2 regions of the Weizmannia sp. FSL W8-1119 genome follow, and region 1 is predicted to be linked to the other one. Evidence: riboswitches for the same ligand, from Rfam matches in the RefSeq annotation. Region 1 holds a riboswitch; the other holds the start of a gene.
The links. Region 1 has a riboswitch for cobalamin ahead of NSQ19_RS01135 (ribonucleoside-diphosphate reductase subunit alpha). Riboswitches for the same ligand answer to the same signal wherever they lie in the genome.

Region 1 (9,860 bases):
GTATACTGTGAGCTTGATGAACTGCTGGAAAAATCTGATTTCATTTGCCTGATGGTGCCGCTTACCCCGGAAACGCACCGGCTAATCGGGGAACAGGAATTCAAATTGATGAAGAAAACGGCCGTTTTTGTCAATGGTTCAAGGGGCACGACAGTAGACGAAGCGGCGCTTGTCAAAGCCCTTCAGGAAAAAATAATTTATGCGGCCGGCCTTGATGTGTATGAACAGGAACCCGTTTCGCCGGATAACCCGCTTTTAAAAATGGACAATGTCGTCACCCTTCCGCATATCGGCTCTGCTACCCATGAAACACGATATGCAATGGCAAAACTTGCGGTTGAAAATCTCACGAAGGGGCTGCTTGGAGAATGCCCGCCCAATTTGATTAACCGGGAAGTTTTTCGCGGCCGGGCGTAATCGCGAATGCTTGCTGAACGATTCCAATTGAGGGGGGATCCCGATTCGTCCGGTAAGCGCTGTTTTGTTTTGGTATGATGCAGGGAAAGCCTGTTGTCAAGTAATGACACGGGTGAGTATGTGTCAAGTTTTTCTCGATAAGGTTTAAATATCGGGATTCCAAGACACTCTTTTTGTACACTTTCGTATAGATTGATAACGGAGGTGTTGATGCGCGCGAAATTCACTCGCTTTCCGCGGGCGGCCGGCGAGCCTCCTCGCTCGTACCTCGCTGCGGGGTCTCTCCTGGCTCGCTTTTCCCGCAGGAGTCTCGTAAATTTTGCGCGCCTCAACGATCAGCCCCCCACATACCAGGCTTAAAACGAAAGCTCTACTATTTTGCTTAAATGACCCATTGCCGATGAACGGCTTGAATGCAGGGAAACTGATCCGCGCTTTACGCCAATTGACGGGCGTACAGGATGCTTGAATCGTTGAGACATCCTGATGGATTGTTTCAAGCTCCGTTGCTTTCTCGTGCTTCTTGAACGGTGTTTCAGATAGGCTTCCTGCAATGCCCCGTTAAGCATGCCCTGTTTCACCTTTACCATGGCTTCGGCGCCAGCTTTACTCCAATGCATCCCCCTTCCGCCTGTTTCTTCAGTCTAATCGTTTGATCTAACTTCTCAAATACGTCCCCAACCCATTGTGTAAAAACTTTTTGCATCAGAATTTTAACCTGTTCTTCAAATTCAATAAGACTCTTTGTATCCTTTAATAATCCAGCAATTATTGATATAATATCCATGGGAAGACCTCTCTCTAGATGTTCATTTCGTGGTGTACATTTAGATGATAGAGTGTCTTCCTATTTTTTTCACTCATCTGCATACGTGTGTTCCACCGGTTCGGCAGGGGAATTTTCAGGCGGTATGAAACTGGATCGGATATTCTCAGATGCGACTTATAAGAAATAGCCTCAAAACGGCTTAGCGGCCAAAAGAAAGGCTCTTAAGCTGTTTGAGGCTATTTATTCTTTGATTTTTTCTAATCTGTTCTCATTTTGAGTAGAAGCTTAATATGCCAATCACCCAGAGAAATAATAGAATCCCAATAATTGTAAATAATATAATTTTCGTGTTTTTTTCATGATTCAGTCTCCCTCGTATTAAGGGTTAGTTAGTAAAAAGAATCAGATACTTTTCCATTCTTGTCACCAACAACTTTTAAATGCACATTTCCCATTTGGTCTACGTATTAATCCGTCCCCCCTTTTCATCGCCTTTTTTACCAGTTCGTCAATATTTATTCTTCAAACAATAAGAAAATCCCTTTAAAAAATGCCTTTTTTGCTTTCAAGCCTTTCATAGCTGAAAGAGATACGCCCGCCTGTCCGCATTGGAAGTTTCAGGCGGTATGTAAACTTGATGCAGATCAAATGCAGATTTTCACAATTGATATAGAATAAAGGGAGGGGGAATTCAAGAGATCGGAGTGAAAAAAGATGAAGACGATCATTGTGTATTCAACCATGACAGGTACAACAGAATTTATGGCAGAACAAATTGCGGCAGCCCTGACAGAAGCGGGTTATGCCGTTGATATAGCAGAATCAACCAATACATCGCCGCACGAGCTTGCCGGTTATGATCTGATTCTGATCGGCGCAAATACATGGGACGAGGGCGATCTTTGGGATGAGATGATCGATTTTTATGAGGAACTTCCGGAAGTCGATTTAACCGGCAAAAAAGGGGCGGTGTTTGGCGCCGGCGACTCGTTTTACGAGCATTTCGCCACCGCAGTGGATACGATGGAGGAAGCATTGAAAAAGCAGGGGTGCGAGCTGCTGTTGGACGGGTTAAAAGTAGATGTCGTCCCGGATGAAGAAATCGAAACCGCCTGTAAAGATTTTGCCCGGAAACTTGATTTGCGCTGCCGCGAGTTGGGACTGGTGCAGAAATGAATACCGTTATCCTGCACAAGCTTTCCCTTTTGCCGGAAGAGCCGGGATGCTATTTGATGAAAAGCCGGGAAGGGGAAATCATTTATGTTGGAAAGGCAAAAAAGCTGAAAAACCGGGTACGCTCTTACTTTACTGGTTCCCATGATGAAAAAACAACCCAGCTTGTCGGAGAGATTTTTGATCTGGAATGGATCGTCACAGCGACCAACACGGAGGCTTTGGTGCTGGAAATGAATCTGATTAAGCAGTACCGGCCGAAATACAATATTATGCTAAAAGATGATAAAAGCTACCCCTTTATCAAAATTACGGATGAACGGCACCCTCAGCTCATTTTAACGCGCGAAGCAGGCCGTGATAAAGGGAAATATTTCGGCCCGTTTCCGAATGCCCGGGCGGCAGCGGAGACAAAAAAAGTACTGGACAGGCTTTATCCGCTCAGGCGTTGTCCGGAATCAAGCACCCGCCCCTGCCTGTATTACCAGCTTGGGCTGTGCATTGGCACCTGTGCAAGGGAAGTGGGTGAAGAAGAATACAAGGAACAAATCCGCAAAATTGTCCGTTTTTTCCACGGCGGTTACCGGGAAGTTTTAAAAGACATGAAAAAAGAAATGAACCAGGCAGCAACTCAGCTTGATTTTGAAAAAGCGGAACAACTGAAGGAACAAATTATGCAAATTGAAGTGACCATGGAACATCAAAATATCGTGCTAAACGACCCTGTAAGCCGGGATATATTCGGCTTTGCTGTGCAAGGCGGCTTGATGTGCGTCCATGTTTTTTATATGCGTGATGGCAGGATTATGGAGAGGGAGGTTATGTTCAGGCCGATCGGAAGCAAGGAGCCGGGAAGGGCATTTCTTGGCTTTTTACAGCTTTTTTATGGCAATGGGGGCAATGCGTTGCCAAAGGAAATACTCCTTCCGGCAGCAGTTGGGAAGGAAGCGGCCGAAATGTGCATTTCCGCCCGTATCGTGCAGCCGAAACGCGGGCAGAAAAAAGAAATGGTGCAGCTGGCAACTAAAAATGCGCGCATTGCGCTGGAAGAAAAGGTCTCGTTAATGGAGCTTGAAACGGTGTAGACTGCCGCATATTTCACGGCAATATCGGCAAAAGAATGCGTACTGCAGTGCCTTTGCCAGGTTCGCTTTTTACATTGATAGAGCCCCCGTGAAGTTCCACGAGCTGTTTTGTGATCGCCACACATCATCTATACCGCATCCGGGGCAATTTGTCTGTAAAGCGTTTTCCGGGTAAAATGGCATGAGAAGCTAAGCCATCATCCAATGAACATAGCGCTTGGGCAAAATCAAATCCTTTTTTAGGGGGGCTCGTCATATGGAGTGCCGTCATCATATCCATGGTTCCCATCCCGGGCATGGTTGTAACAGCCATGCGGGATGCATACGGCTCGTGCCGATTTTCAACCATCTGGAAGAAGAACAGATGGCGAAAATCGGGGCGTCTGTTGAAACGCTGGCATTACAAAAAGGGGAAATGCTTTTCCGGGCAGGGGAAAGAGATGATACGCTGTATATTATCCATACCGGAAAAGTGAGGATTTACCGGTTGGCTGATTCGGGAAAGGAGCAGCTTGTCCGCATATTAAATCCGGGTGATTTTACCGGCGAGCTGGCTGTTTTTCAACCGGGGGAAATTCATGAAAATTATGCAGAGGCCCTGCAGGATTCGACCATCTGCAGGATGAAACAGAAGGACCTTCAAGCCTATTTGCTGGCATATCCCCAAATCGCTTTAAAAATCTTAACGGAAATCACGAAGCGTTTGGAAGAATCGGAAAAACAAACGGCCCGGGTAGCGGTCGAAAACGTGGAATCCAGAATCATCTCCTTCTTAGCCAGTTGTGTGGAACGAAGCGGCGCGGATGATACAGTGATTGCCTTGCCAATGTCTAAAAAAGATTTGGCTTCTTACCTGGGAACAACCCCCGAAACCATCAGCCGAAAGTTTACAAACCTGGAAAAACAGGGATTAATAGAGCAGTTGCCAAATAAGAAAATCAAAATTCCTGATTTGGACGAGCTGTTATTGTATGCAGATGAAGCAACATCAGCCGGCGGGCACCATTGAAAAAGCACTGAAAAAAATAAACAAGCGGCGGGAAACCACTAATAATGGTGACCCGCCGCTTTTTGTGCGCCCGACATTTTGTCTGCAAACTTTTTCAATGGCCCGGCCTGCAGAGTATATTTAAATCCAAAATCTTGACAAGGGTCAATGATGAAAGCAAGGGGCTCTTTTAAAATAATCGTATAACAGGTGAGGGGGAGTTCCAATGTTAGAACAAATCCATCAACATAAGCATCATCTGGCATGGATCGCCGGCATTTTAATCGTTCTTGGTTTATGGATGAAATGGTTGGGCTTTTACGCCTGGAGGGACGGTTTTCTGATTGCGGCAACCGTTGCTGCTGCCCTTCCCATCGCCATCAAAGCCTGGCAAGCGGCCAGGATGAAAACGTTCAGTATTGAGTTGCTCGTTACGGTGGCGGTTGCAGGCGCCTTCCTGATCCACGAATATATGGAATCCGCAGCTGTCACTTTCCTGTTTCTGTTCGGCGATTATTTAGAAGCCAGGACATTAAAAAAAACCCGTTCATCTTTAAAGCAATTGGCGGATATGGCCCCGCAGGAAGCGATCTTGCTTCAAGAAGACGGAACCCGCAAAAAAACGGCTGCAGATCGCGTCCGGGCAGGAAACAAGCTGGTAGTCCTCCCGGGCGGCAAAATACCGGTTGACGGGACCATTGCAAAGGGCCGGGCATTCGTGAATGAATCAGCGGTTACCGGGGAACCGGCACCCGTCATGAAAAAAGAAAACGATCCTGTTTTTAGCGGCTCGATTTTGGATACCGGCTATATCGAAATGATCGCTGAAAAAGTCGGGGATGACACAACGTTTGCAAAGATGATTGAACTGGTGGAAGAAGCCCAGGATGCAAAATCAAAAACCGAACGTTTTCTCGACCGGTTTGCCAACTATTACACACCGGTGATTGTCATCCTTGCACTTGCTGTGTTTGTTTTTACCCGTGATTTTCACAAGGCGATTACCTTCCTGGTCATTGCCTGCCCGGGTGCGCTTGTGATTGGCGCTCCCGTGTCAAATGTAGCGGGGATTGGAAACGGCGCGAAACACGGTGCGCTGATCAAAGGCGGCGATGTGATGGAAAAACTCGCAAAAGTGGATACGCTCGTATTTGATAAAACCGGCACGCTGACAAAAGGAAAGCCGGAAGTCACGGATGTGCACCTGTTTGGCAAAAGGCGCGAAGAGGAAGTGCTCGGGCTTGTAGCCAAGGCGGAAACCGTCTCTGAACACCCGCTCGGCCAAACGATTGTGAAAGAAGCTGAAGCAAGAGGCATCCCGTTTAACCGGTACCACTTGCAGGAAGGCGAAGCGATAAAAGGGAAAGGAATTGCGGCAACCATTGACGGCATCGCCGTTACAGCGGGGAACCGCAAATGGATGGACGCACAAGGCATCGCTATTTCTCCATCAGCGGACAGTTACGCAACCGATCGTGAAAAAATGGGGAATACGGCTATTTTTATTGCAGCCAATGGAAAGTTAGAAGCCATTCTGTCCATCGCCGACCAAATCCGTGAAGATGCCCGGGCTGCCTTGGAGGATATGCGTGCTGCCGGGATCAAAAGGATCGTCATGTTAACGGGCGATAACCGCCATACCGCCCGGGCCGTCGCCAGCCAATTGGGCATTGATGCCTTTTATGCAGAGCTGCTTCCGGATGAAAAAGTGGAGTATGTGAAGAAACTGAAAGAGGGAGGAGCGGTTGTGGCGATGGCAGGAGACGGCATGAATGATGCCCCTGCGATTGCAACTGCAGATATCGGGCTTGCCATGGGGAAAGGCGGAACGGATATCTCTATCGAAACGGCTGATATCGTTTTGATGGCAGACAAGCTTTCCCAATATGCCCATGCCTTTGTCCTTTCGAAAAAAACGATGCGGAATATGAAACAGAATATAGCAGTGGCACTTTCGGTCGTCGTATTTTTGCTTGTTGGGGTTCTCCGGGGGCAGGTAGACCTTGCAGCCGGCATGTTTGTCCATGAAGGCAGCGTTTTAGCTGTTATTCTCAATGCGATGCGGTTGATCGGGTTTGCACCAAAAGGCGGACGGCAGAAGTTCAAGATCAGCAAAATGGGCGAACTTGATGGAGATCAATTACGGAAACCGGTGCGGCATGTAAAATAAAAACAAAAGGAGGGAAACGGAATGAAAAAAGCCGTGATGCAATTAGAAACGTTAACCTGTCCGTCTTGTATGAAAAAAATAGAAGGCGCGCTGGACAAAGTGGAAGGCGTGGAAAATGTGAAAGTACTTTTCAACGCCAGCAAGGCAAAAGTAGATTTCGACGAGGCAAAGGTTTCAACAGATGAGTTGAAAGAAATCGTTGAAAAAACAGGCTATCAAGTTCAAGCAGTAAAGACGAATTAAAGGTGAAAAGGTTGAGGCCGGTTGCTGGCCCCAACCTTTTTATGAAAAAAGCTTATCTGCTGCAACTTGAAATCCTGGTAATAACTGTGATTGAACCACACCGGCATTTTTTGCAATGTCTTTCAGGATATAGTTTTCTTCGCCATTCAGGACGTATAACCTTTATGTTTGAATTCGGGCCTGAAACAAGTAAAGAACCATCTTCTTGTGCATTGCTAAGAATACATAAGATTGGCCGGCTGCAGGCAGATTATCTTCATCAAATGTTACAATAGAACTTCCGTCTTCTGAGATTCCGCCGGCTTTTTGAACGGGAATAGATGTGTCAGTCTCCATTCTCCTTTCATATTTTCTAATACTGTCACTTTGTAATTGGTATAGGGTGTGGAGATTTCTTTTGTACCATCTTCTGTTTCAATTTGTGTTGTATTTTTGTACTCAGTCCCGGTTTTCTCATCAACACGTGCTAAAAATACATAATCAGCGTCTCCAACAGTTTCTTCAGGGTTATCCATATTGAAAAAGTCCCGTCCATGTGTACTTTTTTTGGATGTTTGCTGGTTTTATTGGCTGCTGAGTTGTTAGTGCAAGCCCCTATAGCCACTGCCATTTATGGGGGATATTCAAAGTTTGCCGGGATAGCTGATAAATTCAAACCGATGTATTGTACCTGCCACCTTAATCGTCTAAAATGGATAACGGACTGTGAAAATATCGGGGGGCCATCTATTCTATGGCTCAGAAAAAAGGCGAAGAAGGCTGGCCCGTATCCGGCATCTTTTTACGGACAAACTTGGCACATATTCAACGCAACTGAGGATTGATATCTTTTGTCGAATATGGTAGGATAACAACATATAGAAATTCTTAAACAAAAAAATACTAAATATAGTATGCGAGTATTGGTGGCTTTGAAATGCCTGAAAAGGGAATCCGGTGGGAAACCGGAGCTGCCCCCGCAACTGTCAGTGTGGACGAAAGAGCGAACCACTGTACCGGCTGCTTTTTTTTGGCGGCGGTATGGGAAGGGCTTCATTAGAATGAAACACAAGCCAGGAGACCTGCCAATACTTGAAGTTTCTATTCTTCGGGGTGCGGGAACGGGAAACGGCGGAACAGATGATCACGGATGCTGTTTTTCTGCCGTTTTTGCCGTTCATCCCCCTGAAATGAACGGCTTTTTTGCGTTCAAAAAAGGGAGGGGAAAACGTGATATCTATTCAACTGGAATCAAAAGAAATGATTTTGCAGCTCATTGATCAAATGTCCGCAGGCCTGGACATTGAGACCGGCGCTTATAAGGAAAAGATTTTAAAATTATGGGACCCGGACGCCACTTTGGCGGAAAAAACAGATCTGCTTATTAAACATGCCCTTGAAAATATCGATGAAGCAGGTGCGGCATGGACATTCTTTGCAGCAAGAATTTACTTACATAAGCTTTATGCCGAAGCCGCCAAAAACCGGCATTATGATCCAGCCCTCAAGTACGGGCCTTTCTATGATTTGCTCAGGCAGCTGGCAGAAAAGGGCATTTATTCTCCAAAACTGCTTGACAAATATACAAAGCAGGAAATCGAAACGCTCGGCCGCATAATCGACCCGGAGAAGGATTTGCTTTTTACGTATCCCGGCCTCTATACGCTCGTAACCCGTTATCTGGCAAGCGATTTTGACAAGCATGTCTATGAACTGCCGCAGGAGCGCTGGATGGTGATTGCGATGTACCTGATGCAGGATGAGCAGCAGGAAACCCGCATGGAGCATGTGAAGGAAGCGTACTGGGCGCTCAGCAATCTGTACATGACGGTCGCAACCCCGACGCTTGCGAATGCGGGCAAAACGCACGGCCAGCTGTCGAGCTGTTTCATTGATACAGTAAGTGACAGCCTGCAATCAATCTATGACAGCAATACCGACATCGCCCAGCTTTCGAAAAACGGCGGCGGGATCGGCGTGTATATGGGAAAAATCCGTGGGCGGGGAAGCGCGATTAAAGGTTTCCCGGGCATGTCAAGCGGCGTGGTGCCGTGGATCAAACAACTGAACAATACGGCGGTGAGCGTGGACCAGCTCGGGACAAGAAAAGGCGCCATTACCGTCTACCTCGATGTTTGGCACCGCGACATCGAAGATTTTCTCGATTTGAAGTTAAATAACGGCGATGACCGGCTCCGTGCGCGCGATATTTATACGGGCGTGTGCATCCCGGATTATTTTATGGAACAGGTGGAAAACCGCGGGGACTGGTATTTGTTTGATCCGCATGAAGTAAAAGAAGTCATGGGGTTTGCCCTTGAAGATTTTTACGATGAAGAGAAGGGAAAAGGGAGCTGGCGTGAAAAATATGAGGCGTGCATTCATGCCGGTCTCCGCTCAAAAAGGAAAGTACCGGCAATCGAGATTATGAAGCGCATCATGAGATCGCAGCTTGAAACAGGAGCGCCGTTTATGTTTTACCGCGATGAAGTGAACCGGCAAAACCCGAACAGCCACAAAGGGATCATTTACTGTTCCAATTTATGCACAGAAATTGCCCAGAACCAGTCCCCGACTGAGCTGATTGAAGAATGGATCGAAGAAGAAAATATGATCGTAAAGAAATACCGTTCCGGGGATTATGTCGTTTGCAACTTGAGTTCCATCAATCTTGGGAAAGCCGTCCCGGACGGGGTGCTCGAACGGCTTATCCGCATTCAGGTCCGCATGCTCGACCATGTGATAGATGTCAATACGTTACCTATTAAACAAGTGCAAATTACGAATAAGAAGTACCGTGCGGTCGGGCTTGGCACGTTTGGCTGGCATCATTTGCTGGCACTTGAAGGAATTGAATGGGAAACGGAAGCAGCCGTCGAATATGCGGATAAACTGTATGAAAACATTGCCTACTATGCGATTAAAAGCAGCATGGAATTAGCCAGGGAAAAGGGAAGCTATCCGGCATTTCCAGGCAGCAAGTGGAGCACCGGCGCTTATTTTACCGGCAAAGGCTACACGAGTGAACGCTGGTTA
Region 2 (9,860 bases), 2.5 Mb from region 1:
CTTTCTCTGGAAATGGATATTCTCTCCTTTAAGGCAGTACCAGTGGGGAGAAGCTGGAAATAAGTCGGTACTGTAAAAGAATCATTAAGGGCAATTCTGGGTTCTCTTAATAGAGATAAAGGGTGTGAGCATTTTGAAAAAAGGTAATATATTAAGCGCTTTAGAAAAAAATGGGCTTATTGCTGTTTTACGGACTAATACCGTTGAACGAGCGATTACAATTACAGATGCTTTAATTGAAGGCGGTATCAAAAATATTGAATTAACATTTACGGTCCCTAACGCGGATATCGCAATAAGAAAAATTACAGAGAAATATAAAGATCGGCGGGGCATATTGATAGGGGCTGGCACTGTTCTTGATTCCGCGACTGCTCAAATCGCACATCTTTCCGGAGCGAAATTTATTGTTTCACCAACTTTCGATAAGGGAACTGCCCTGCTATGTAATCTTTATCAAATTCCTTATATCCCGGGGTGTATGACTGTTAATGAAATGAAAGAAGCGATGCAGGCAGGTGCGGAAATAATAAAATTGTTTCCAAGTAACATTGTCGGCCCGGCTTTTGTAAAAAATGTTAAAGCCCCTTTGCCTCAACTGGAAATTATGCCTTCAGGCGGCATAAATCTGGATAATATGGGGGATTGGATAAAGGCAGGCTGCAGAATAATTGGCGTTGGCGGAAGCTTGTTGAAGCCTGCGGAAAACAATGATTTTGCGGGAGTTGCCAAGATGGCCAGGGCTTTTGTACGGGAATATCAATTACAGACTGAAGAAATGAGTAATCAGTACGTATCATTTTGATAAGTATACAGGACAGCACTTCCTTTGATGGATACGAAGGAGGTGCTGTTGTTTATTGTGCTATTCAATGGAATCTTGAAAGACTCATAGCAGTTAAAACATTATATAAACTCGAAAGTATTACCAACCTCAAATAGTTCACTTAAATTCTCTCCATTAAGTTAACCCAACATCTTTTGTTGTGCTCCATATCAGACAACAGCCAAACAAGGCTGCCTGCGTGAAACAGGCAGCCTTAGGCTAAATGCGTTCGATTCGCGTTTTTTCTTTTGCAATCAGTTTGATTAAAACCGGCCCTAAAATTAAATAAAAGAAGAAGTTTCCCGCGGCATGGTAGCTGTCAAACAACAGCCCGCCGAGGTAGTATGTCCAAAATGCAAACGGCCCGCCGATAAATAAATAATTTAATGAAACCATAAAGCCGAACAGGAAGCCGGTAAAAGCTGCATACAGACATAACACGAGATGCGGGATTTTTTTGTATAACTCTTTCTTGCCGAGCAGGCCGGAAAGCACCGCGATACTCCCCCACGCAAGAAATTGCATGATCGCAAACAGCCCCATGCCGAGAAACATGTCGGAACCGAAGACCGTCAAAAAGGCAAGCGCCAAACCGAAGCGGATGCCGAAAACAAAAGAACTGCAAATGATGATCACGGTGCACGGCTGGACATTCGGGACCGATGCCATCAAAATCCGCCCGGCGACGCTCAGGGCCGCCAGCATGGCAAGAAGCGCCATTCTCCTTGTCAGCCGTGAAGCGGTTTTCGCTGACTTCCTTTTTTCAAGCGGCTGATTCCCCATTTTATGCATCTCCTATTTAGAATAGAACCAGACAACCTGATCGCCGGTTTTTAGTTTATACGACCCTGCGGAAACGTTTGGCTCTTTTCCGTTTACTTTATATTTCCAGCCGCTCATGCCGCCTTGATCCCCTTCATACTGTCCATTAATGCCCTTTACATAGACGGTTGCACCGGACCCGGAATAATCGAGGCTTACGCCTTCAGAAGCGGCGGCTTTTTTTAAAGCGGAAAATGCAGTGTCTCCGCTTTTATAACTGTATTTGCCGCTGAAAACCGGCCCTTTGTAGCCCTTTACGGTTAAGGAAACCGTTTCGGCTTTTGCTTTAGATGGCGCTGCGGTGTTGCCGGAAGCGTGGCTGCTGCCGGACCCGGACGAAGAAGCCCCGGTTGTCGTTTTCGTTGATGTGCTGGTTGTGACCGCCGTTTTGGTATTTGTGGCAGGTGCTTTATCCGTCTTGCTGTCTGCAGAAGCCTTTTCTTCAGCATTTTTGGAGTGGGCAGCTGAATCCGCCGCATTGCTTTCGGATCCGCCCGTATTGCTTTTTTCATCCGTTTTGTTGCTGCCGGCGGCGTCCGTTTTCTTTCCGGTTGTACTGTCTTTTGCTGCCGTATCCTTTTCCTTCGCTGAAGTGTTTGCAACTTGTGTTGTTTCAGAATAAGTTTTAACGGTTTTCGATTCAAAATGGAAACCGTCGATAAAAAACCAGGTGCCGAATGCAATCAATAAAACGGCAATACTATCAATAATGATACTTTTATATTTCATTCCTGCTCATACCCCCAGAAATTTTTTACGGATGATTAGCAGGATGACGCCTGCACCCGCAGAAAGGGAACCGACCCAGCCGTGCACAGGAGAAACACCCGTTGTTTTGGTAATGACGACTTTTTTCGGCTCTTGCTGCGCATCTTCTGCAGGGGGTGCCTGGGCAGCTGCAGTTGCAGGTTTGTCCTCTTTTTTTGCATTTGAAGCTGTTTTTGTTTTTGCCGGCGTTTGTTTTTTGGCTGCGGCCGGTTTTTCCACCGTATTGGTTTTTGTAGTGGTGTTGTTATGCGTAATCGTATGGTCTTTCGTATTCGTAATGATGTTCGTTTTGGTTACGACTTCTTTCGTATGCTTTTCAACCACTCTCGGAGGAGCTGCAGCCGGGCTGTGACCGGGACTTTTGCCTGGATCTTTGTCTTCAGCATCCGAATCAGTTGCGCCCGTACTGCCGGCATGGGATCTGCTAATATTCCTGAAGTTATACAGGGTATCTCCTTTTAGAAAAAGGTCATAGGCGACAAGGGCTTGGAAAACCTGTTCTGTTGAAAAGCTGTCTGAAGATTCGCTTGTCGTTTTCCATTTGTATCCGCCGTTTTTGGAATCTTTATATGTGCTGAGTGCAGAAATAGGATTCGTGCCTTTTTTAACAAAATCACGGGTTGTCGGGTCAACGCCGACAGAGACAAGACCGATGATGGCCTGGGCGGTTGTGCACGAATTAATGCCGTAGTTGTCAAAGCTGGCGTTTTCTTTTTCTGCTGCCTTCAAGTATTTGATGCCGTCCCGGATTGCCTGGTTCACATCTATATCATGTTTATCCTGATAAGTGCCAAGTGCGGTCAGTACCATGCCGGTTGAGTCAACATCCGAATTTTTGGCGGAAGAACTCCAGCTCCAACCGCCGTCCGGAAGTTCCGCATCAACCAGTTTTGCTGCAATTTTAGCAGGTGTATTTGGTGCATCACTCGGAATCTCATAGTCATCCGTATTCAAAGCGATTAAATCATAGGCATATCCGGTTACCGAGCTTTCTGCCGCCGTATCGTATACGCGTTTGATCAAATTCTGCTTTTGAAAGTTTTCCGGATCCTCTCCAATCGCTTTTAGAGCGATGATGGTCTTAACGAGTTCCGTACCGGTTACCTTTTTGGCATTCACCCGGTCTGTTAAAACTTTCCGGTACTGCTTTATCTCATTGGCTGTTAGCAAATTCTCCTTTGCCAGTGCGGCTACTGCAAAATCAGAGTTTAAAGCGGAAGATTTAAAATATGATGCCGTATTCTTTATGTCTTTGCTGACAGATACTGCTGCAAAGCTTTCGGACGGGAAGGATAACACAAAAATAAGAACAATTCCCCAGAGAATCCCGAACCATTTTTTCCCCACCATTACCGCTCTCCTTTCCATAAAAAAACCCTGTACAAAAAGAGGTATACAAGGGCAAAAATTTTTCGCCTATACCTCGTAGGCTTCAAATAAACCGACAGCTTGGGAGAAAGATCTGACTTAGGAAAATTTTTTCCATCACAGTGGCGGGACCGTACAGGAATTTCACCTGTTTCCATCGCCCAGGCCCGTATTTAGATGTCAGTTACTAATTATAGAACAACCCCTGCCTGTTGGAAAGGACAATTTCTGCCACTGTTTCATTGACAAACAAGCGGTGCTGTGCTAAAAAATAAGATGTTAGCACTCTTGCGTTCGGAGTGCTAAAGGGGCATTGCCATCATTTATACATATAAAGGAGAGATCGAAGTGGCGGTAAAGGAATTTAAAGCAGAATCCAAACGGCTTCTCGACATGATGATCCACTCGATTTACACGCAAAAAGAAATTTTCTTGCGCGAGCTGATATCCAACGCCAGCGACGCAATCGATAAAATTTATTACAAGGCTTTGACAGATGAAAATTTAACATTTGATAAAGACAGCTACTACATTAAAATTACCCCGGACAAAGAAAACAGGACACTGACGGTTTCCGATACCGGGATCGGCATGACAGAGAAGGAACTGGAAGAAAATCTCGGCACCATTGCGCAAAGCGGTTCACTTGCGTTTAAAAATGACAATGAAATGAAAGACGGATATGACCTCATCGGCCAGTTCGGCGTCGGTTTCTACTCGGCATTCATGGTGGCAGATGAAATTACCGTCATTTCCAAGGCTGCAGGGAGCGATCAGGCTTATAAATGGCAGTCGAAAGGCGCGGAAGGCTATTCAATTGAACCGTGCGAAAAAGACGGCAACGGCACGGATATTATATTGAAGCTGAAAGAAAACACAGAGGATGAAGACTACGATCAGTACCTGGAAGAGTACCGGCTGCGGGCCATCGTGAAAAAATATTCTGATTTTATCCGCTACCCGATTAAAATGGAAGTAACGGAAAGGCGCCTGAAAGAAGGCAGCGAAGATGAGTACGAAGAGGTCAAAGAAGAACAAACGCTCAACAGCATGGTCCCGATCTGGCGCAAAAACAAAAACGAACTGACAGACGAAGATTATGAGCAATTTTATATGGAAAAGCATTACGGCTTTGACAAACCGGTTAAGCATATCCACATCAAAGTCGACGGCACTGTGCGTTACAATGCGATTCTTTACATTCCGGAAAAAATTCCGTTCGATTATTATACGCCGGAATATGAAAAAGGGTTGGAACTGTATGCGAATGGCGTCCTGATTATGGAAAAATGCCCGGATCTTTTACCGGATTACTTCAGCTTTGTCAAAGGGATGGTCGATTCCGAAGATTTGTCTCTGAACATTTCGCGGGAAATGCTCCAGCACGACCGTCAGCTGAAGCTGATTGCGAAAAATATCAAAAGCAAAATCAAACGCGAACTGGCAAACCTTTTGAAAGAGAACCGCGAGCAGTACGAAGCGTTTTTCAAATCATTCGGCCGCCAGCTGAAATTCGGTGTGTACAATGAATTTGGCGCGCACAAAGAAGATTTGCAGGATCTCCTGATGTTTTATTCTTCAAAAGAGAAAAAGCTTGTTACGCTTGATGAATACGTAAGTCGCATGCCGGAAGACCAAAAATACATTTATTACGCAACCGGCGAGTCGATCGACCGGATTGAAAAATTGCCGCAGACGGAACTTGTGCTTGATAAAGGATACGAAATCCTTTATTTTACGGAAGATATTGATGAATTTGCGATTAAGATGCTCATGAATTATAAGGAAAAAGAATTCAGGTCCGTGTCAAGCGGCGACCTCGGCTTTGAAACGGAAGACACAAAAGAAACCGATGCCGAGGAAAAAGAAAACAAAGATCTCTTTGCATTTATGAAAGAGTCACTGGACGGAAAAGTGAAAGATGTCCGCGCCTCGCACCGCTTAAAATCGCATCCGGTCTGCTTCACCACGGACGGCGAAGTGTCAATTGAAATGGAAAAGGTGCTGAGCGCCATGCCGAACGGGCAAAATGTGAAAGCCGATAAAGTGCTCGAAATTAACATCCATCATGATGTATTTAACGCATTAAAAGAGGCGTTCGCCCATGACAAGGACAAATGCAAGCTTTATACAAACCTGTTGTATAACCAGGCGCGGCTGATTGAAGGGCTCGAGATTGAAGACCCGGTTGCATTTTCAAATGATATTTGCAAAATGATGGCATAAGGAAGCCCGCATATTGCAAAAAAGCCACGGGACATCCAGCAAATCTACGGCCCCCGCGACGGCCGGCATGGTTGCTGTGCCCGTGCCGGTGAGCACCGGGGCATTTGCAAACCATATGGCTGGAACATTTCATGAATAGCAGTAGTTTATATGACGAAGAAGGCTCCATCTGAAGCAAGATGGGGCCTTTTTGTATTTTTTTAAAAAAAAGGCTTGTCGAATAAGGAAAGGTGATGTATATTTATAACATATTATTTATAAATATTAACTTTGGCGCACACGAACAATACAAGGGGGCCATCTAATGAAGGAACAGCTTAGACACCATTTGAGTCAAATCGAGTCCAAGCTTTGGGAAATGAGCGACTACTTATATCATCATCCCGAACTTGGCGACCAGGAATACCAGTCCATGAAATTGCTCACGGACTTCCTTGCGTCACACGGCTTTGCAGTGGAAAAAGGAATTGTCGGCAGGCCGACTGCTTTTAAAGCCGTTTATGACAGCGGAAAACCGGGACAGGTAGTTGCCTTTTTATGCGAATATGATGCGCTTCCGGGTGTCGGCCACGGCTGCGGCCACAATATGATCGGAACGATGAGCGCAGGTGCGGGTGTGCTTTTAAGCAAAGTCATTGATGAAACCGGCGGCCGTGCGGTGGTGCTCGGAACACCGGCGGAAGAAACGAACGGCGCGAAAGTTGCGATGGCAGAACAGGGCATTTTCAATGGGATCGATGCCGCGATGATTGTCCACCCGGCCGATGAGTCGTATGAAAGCGGCGAGTCGCTTGCGATGGACGCGATCCAGTTTGACTTCCGCGGGAAATCAGCCCATGCGGCATCCAATCCGGAAGACGGCATTAACGCACTCGACGCGGCGATCCAGTTGTTTAACGGCGTAAATGCGCTCCGCCAGCATGTCACTTCCGATGTCCGTATCCACGGCATTATCAAAGAAGGCGGCATTGCCGCAAACATTGTCCCTGATAAGGCGGTAGCCCAGTTTTATGTGCGCGCCAAAGCACGCGCTGTTTTAAACGAAGTGGTTGAAAAGGTGAAAAGAATCGCACAGGGTGCGGCGATGATGACCGGTGCCGCCGTGCAAATATCCAATTACGAACTAAGCTATGACAATATGATCACCAACAAGACATTGTCGAAAATGTTCACGGAAAACCTTTTACAAACAAAAGTGAAAAAAGTCAATCCGCCAAAAACCTCATACGGATCCATTGATATGGGCAATGTCAGCCATGTCGTGCCGGCGATCCACCCGTATATTGGCCTGGATGCCCCGGGGCTTGTCGCACATACAAAAGCATTTGCCGATATGACGATTACGGACAATGCGCATCAGATCTTATCGAGCGGCGCGCTGGCTTTGGCCATGACCGGATTTGACCTTCTCACAAATGGGGAACTTTTGGAAAAAGTAAAAGGTGAGTTTGCAGAAACCGTTAAAAAAATACCGGTAAGCAGCTGAAAAATGGCAATCCTTTTTAAAATAAGGATCTTTTCAAACATTGCGCATCGTGTTAAAATACATTTTGTTGAATAAAGATACTTACCAAGAATGATATATTCATAGGGGGAAACATTGTGAAAAAGATCGTGTTAGGCATCGCAATTGTATTTTCAATGGTGATTGCGGCAGCTTGCGGCCAAACGAACAGCAGCAAAAGCACCGCGAAAAAAGAAAAAACGCTCGTCATGGGCACTTCAGCCGACTTTGCCCCGTTTGAAACAAGGGACACAGCAGGAAAAGTCATTGGATTTGACGCGGATCTCGCCAACTATATTGCAAAAGAACTGGGATACAAACTCGAAATTAAAGATATGAAATTTGACGGATTGATCGGGGCGCTGCAATCGCATCGTGTTGACATGGTCCTTTCCGGGATGTCCGCAACGAAAGAACGCGCCAAAAACGTCGACTTCTCCACCCCGTACCATCATTCAGGGGAAATGTTCGTTACGTTAAAAGGTTCCCCTATCAAGACACTGAATGACTTGAAAGGCAAAACTGTCGGCGTCCAGCTCGGCACCATTCAGGAAGAGGGCGCGGACAAGCTGAAAGGGAAGTACAATTTTACGGTCAAAAAACTGGACAATTCCACAAACTTAATTGAAGAATTACTTTCAAAACGGATTCAAGTAGCCTATCTGGATAAATCGGTCGCAGAAGGTTATATCAAGAAGCAAAACCTGGTTGGCTTTGATGACCCGACCTCGAGCTCACCGGGCATGGCCGTTGCTTTGCCAAAAGGCAGCAAATTGACGGTGAAAGTCAACAAAGTGCTGGCAAAAGCAGAAAAGAACGGGAAGCTGGATGAGCTGAGAAAGAAATGGAAACTTGACAAACAGTAATGCATGCAGGCGCCTTGCTGAGCAGGGCGCTGTTTTTTCAAAATAATCAAAGTGAGGTGTAAGGCATGAATTTGGATTTCAGCCAAATTGTGCCTTATATTCCTTTTATTTTAAAAGGAATATGGGTAACTTTAAAATTTGTATTCTTTGCGATCCTTTTCGGGTTCGTGCTCGGCACGATTTTTGCCCTTTTTAAAATTTCACATATCAAAACATTAAAATGGATTGGCGATATTTATACATCGATTTTCCGGGGCACGCCGCTTATTGTGCAGCTGATGCTCATTTATTTTGCCATCCCGCAGCTGACCGGTTACGATATTCAGCAGTTTCCGTCCGCAATTCTCGCATTCGGCCTGAACTCCGCCGCTTACGTTTCGGAAATCATCCGGGCCGGGATCCAGGCGGTCGACAAAGGCCAGACCGAAGCTGCCCAGGCGCTCGGCGTACCGTATTATTTAATGATGAAAGACTTGATTTTACCGCAGGCGATGAAAAATATTTTGCCGGCGTTGATGAATGAATTTGTTTCCCTGACAAAAGAGTCTGCCCTTGTATCGACCATTGGTTATCTCGATTTGATGCGCCGTGCCCAGGTTGTCGGCGCGCAAACGTATCACAATTTTGAACCGCTGCTGTTTGTTGCCGCGATTTACTGGGTGCTTGTCTTTATCCTCACCATGCTTGGCAGACAAGTGGAAAGGAAGATGAAATACAGTGATTAAAGTCGAACATCTCCATAAGCAGTTCGGGCATAATGAAGTTTTAAAAGATATTACAACAGAAGTCGGAAAAGGGGAAGTCGTCGTTGTCATCGGACCGTCCGGATCCGGCAAATCGACCTTTCTGCGCTGCCTGAATTTCCTGGAGGAGCCGACAAAAGGGCGGATTTGGATTGACGGGGAAGAAATCACCGATAAAAAAACGAATGTAATGAAAGTCCGCTCGGAAATTGGAATGGTGTTCCAGCACTTTCATCTTTTTCCGCATAAAAAGGTGCTGGACAATCTGACTTACGCGCCGATGAAAGTAAAGAAGATGAACCGCCATACCGCCGAAGCAAAAGCGCGCGAATTGCTGGCAAAAGTCGGCCTGACGGAAAAAGAAGGCGCATATCCGGACAGCCTTTCCGGCGGGCAGAAGCAGCGTGTCGCGATTGCGCGCGCGCTGGCGATGGAACCGAAACTGATGCTGTTTGACGAACCGACATCCGCACTTGATCCCGAGATGGTCAAAGAAGTGCTGAACGTCATGAAAGACCTTGCCCAAACCGGCATGACGATGGTCATCGTCACACACGAAATGGGCTTTGCCCGCGAAGTGGCCGACCGCGTCCTGTTTCTTGACGGCGGAAAAATTTTGGAAGACAGCACACCGGATGAATTCTTTTCGCGCCCGAAAACAACCCGGGCACAGGACTTTTTGGACAAAGTATTGTAAAAAACACAGTTGTTCACCGAAAGGAGCTGCTGGAAACGAA

Region 2: another riboswitch for cobalamin. It lies ahead of NSQ19_RS13390 (terpene cyclase); the one in region 1 lies ahead of NSQ19_RS01135 (ribonucleoside-diphosphate reductase subunit alpha).

Annotation. Positions count from the first base shown of each region.
Region 1 is NZ_JBBOZL010000001.1:203,881-213,740, forward strand. Features, by position in the region: gene NSQ19_RS01085 (2-hydroxyacid dehydrogenase) at 1-417, shown strand, start outside; partial or broken gene NSQ19_RS01090 (ISLre2 family transposase) at 774-1,043, opposite strand; partial or broken gene NSQ19_RS01095 (ISLre2 family transposase) at 1,040-1,204, opposite strand; gene NSQ19_RS01100 (flavodoxin) at 1,901-2,362, shown strand; gene uvrC (excinuclease ABC subunit UvrC) at 2,359-3,444, shown strand; gene NSQ19_RS01110 (ATP-binding protein) at 3,458-3,565, opposite strand; gene NSQ19_RS01115 (Crp/Fnr family transcriptional regulator) at 3,701-4,453, shown strand; gene NSQ19_RS01120 (heavy metal translocating P-type ATPase) at 4,659-6,602, shown strand; gene NSQ19_RS01125 (heavy-metal-associated domain-containing protein) at 6,624-6,845, shown strand; gene NSQ19_RS01130 (hypothetical protein) at 7,112-7,360, opposite strand; cobalamin riboswitch at 7,732-7,928, shown strand; gene NSQ19_RS01135 (ribonucleoside-diphosphate reductase subunit alpha) at 8,085-9,860, shown strand, end outside.
Region 2 is NZ_JBBOZL010000001.1:2,729,998-2,739,857, reverse strand. Features, by position in the region: gene NSQ19_RS13405 (bifunctional 2-keto-4-hydroxyglutarate aldolase/2-keto-3-deoxy-6-phosphogluconate aldolase) at 134-805, shown strand; gene NSQ19_RS13400 (ECF transporter S component) at 1,046-1,609, opposite strand; gene NSQ19_RS13395 (DUF4430 domain-containing protein) at 1,622-2,377, opposite strand; gene NSQ19_RS13390 (terpene cyclase) at 2,384-3,766, opposite strand; adenosylcobalamin (AdoCbl) riboswitch at 3,820-3,967, opposite strand; gene htpG (molecular chaperone HtpG) at 4,133-6,010, shown strand; gene NSQ19_RS13380 (M20 family metallopeptidase) at 6,315-7,496, shown strand; gene NSQ19_RS13375 (ABC transporter substrate-binding protein) at 7,613-8,380, shown strand; gene NSQ19_RS13370 (amino acid ABC transporter permease) at 8,446-9,105, shown strand; gene NSQ19_RS13365 (amino acid ABC transporter ATP-binding protein) at 9,098-9,820, shown strand.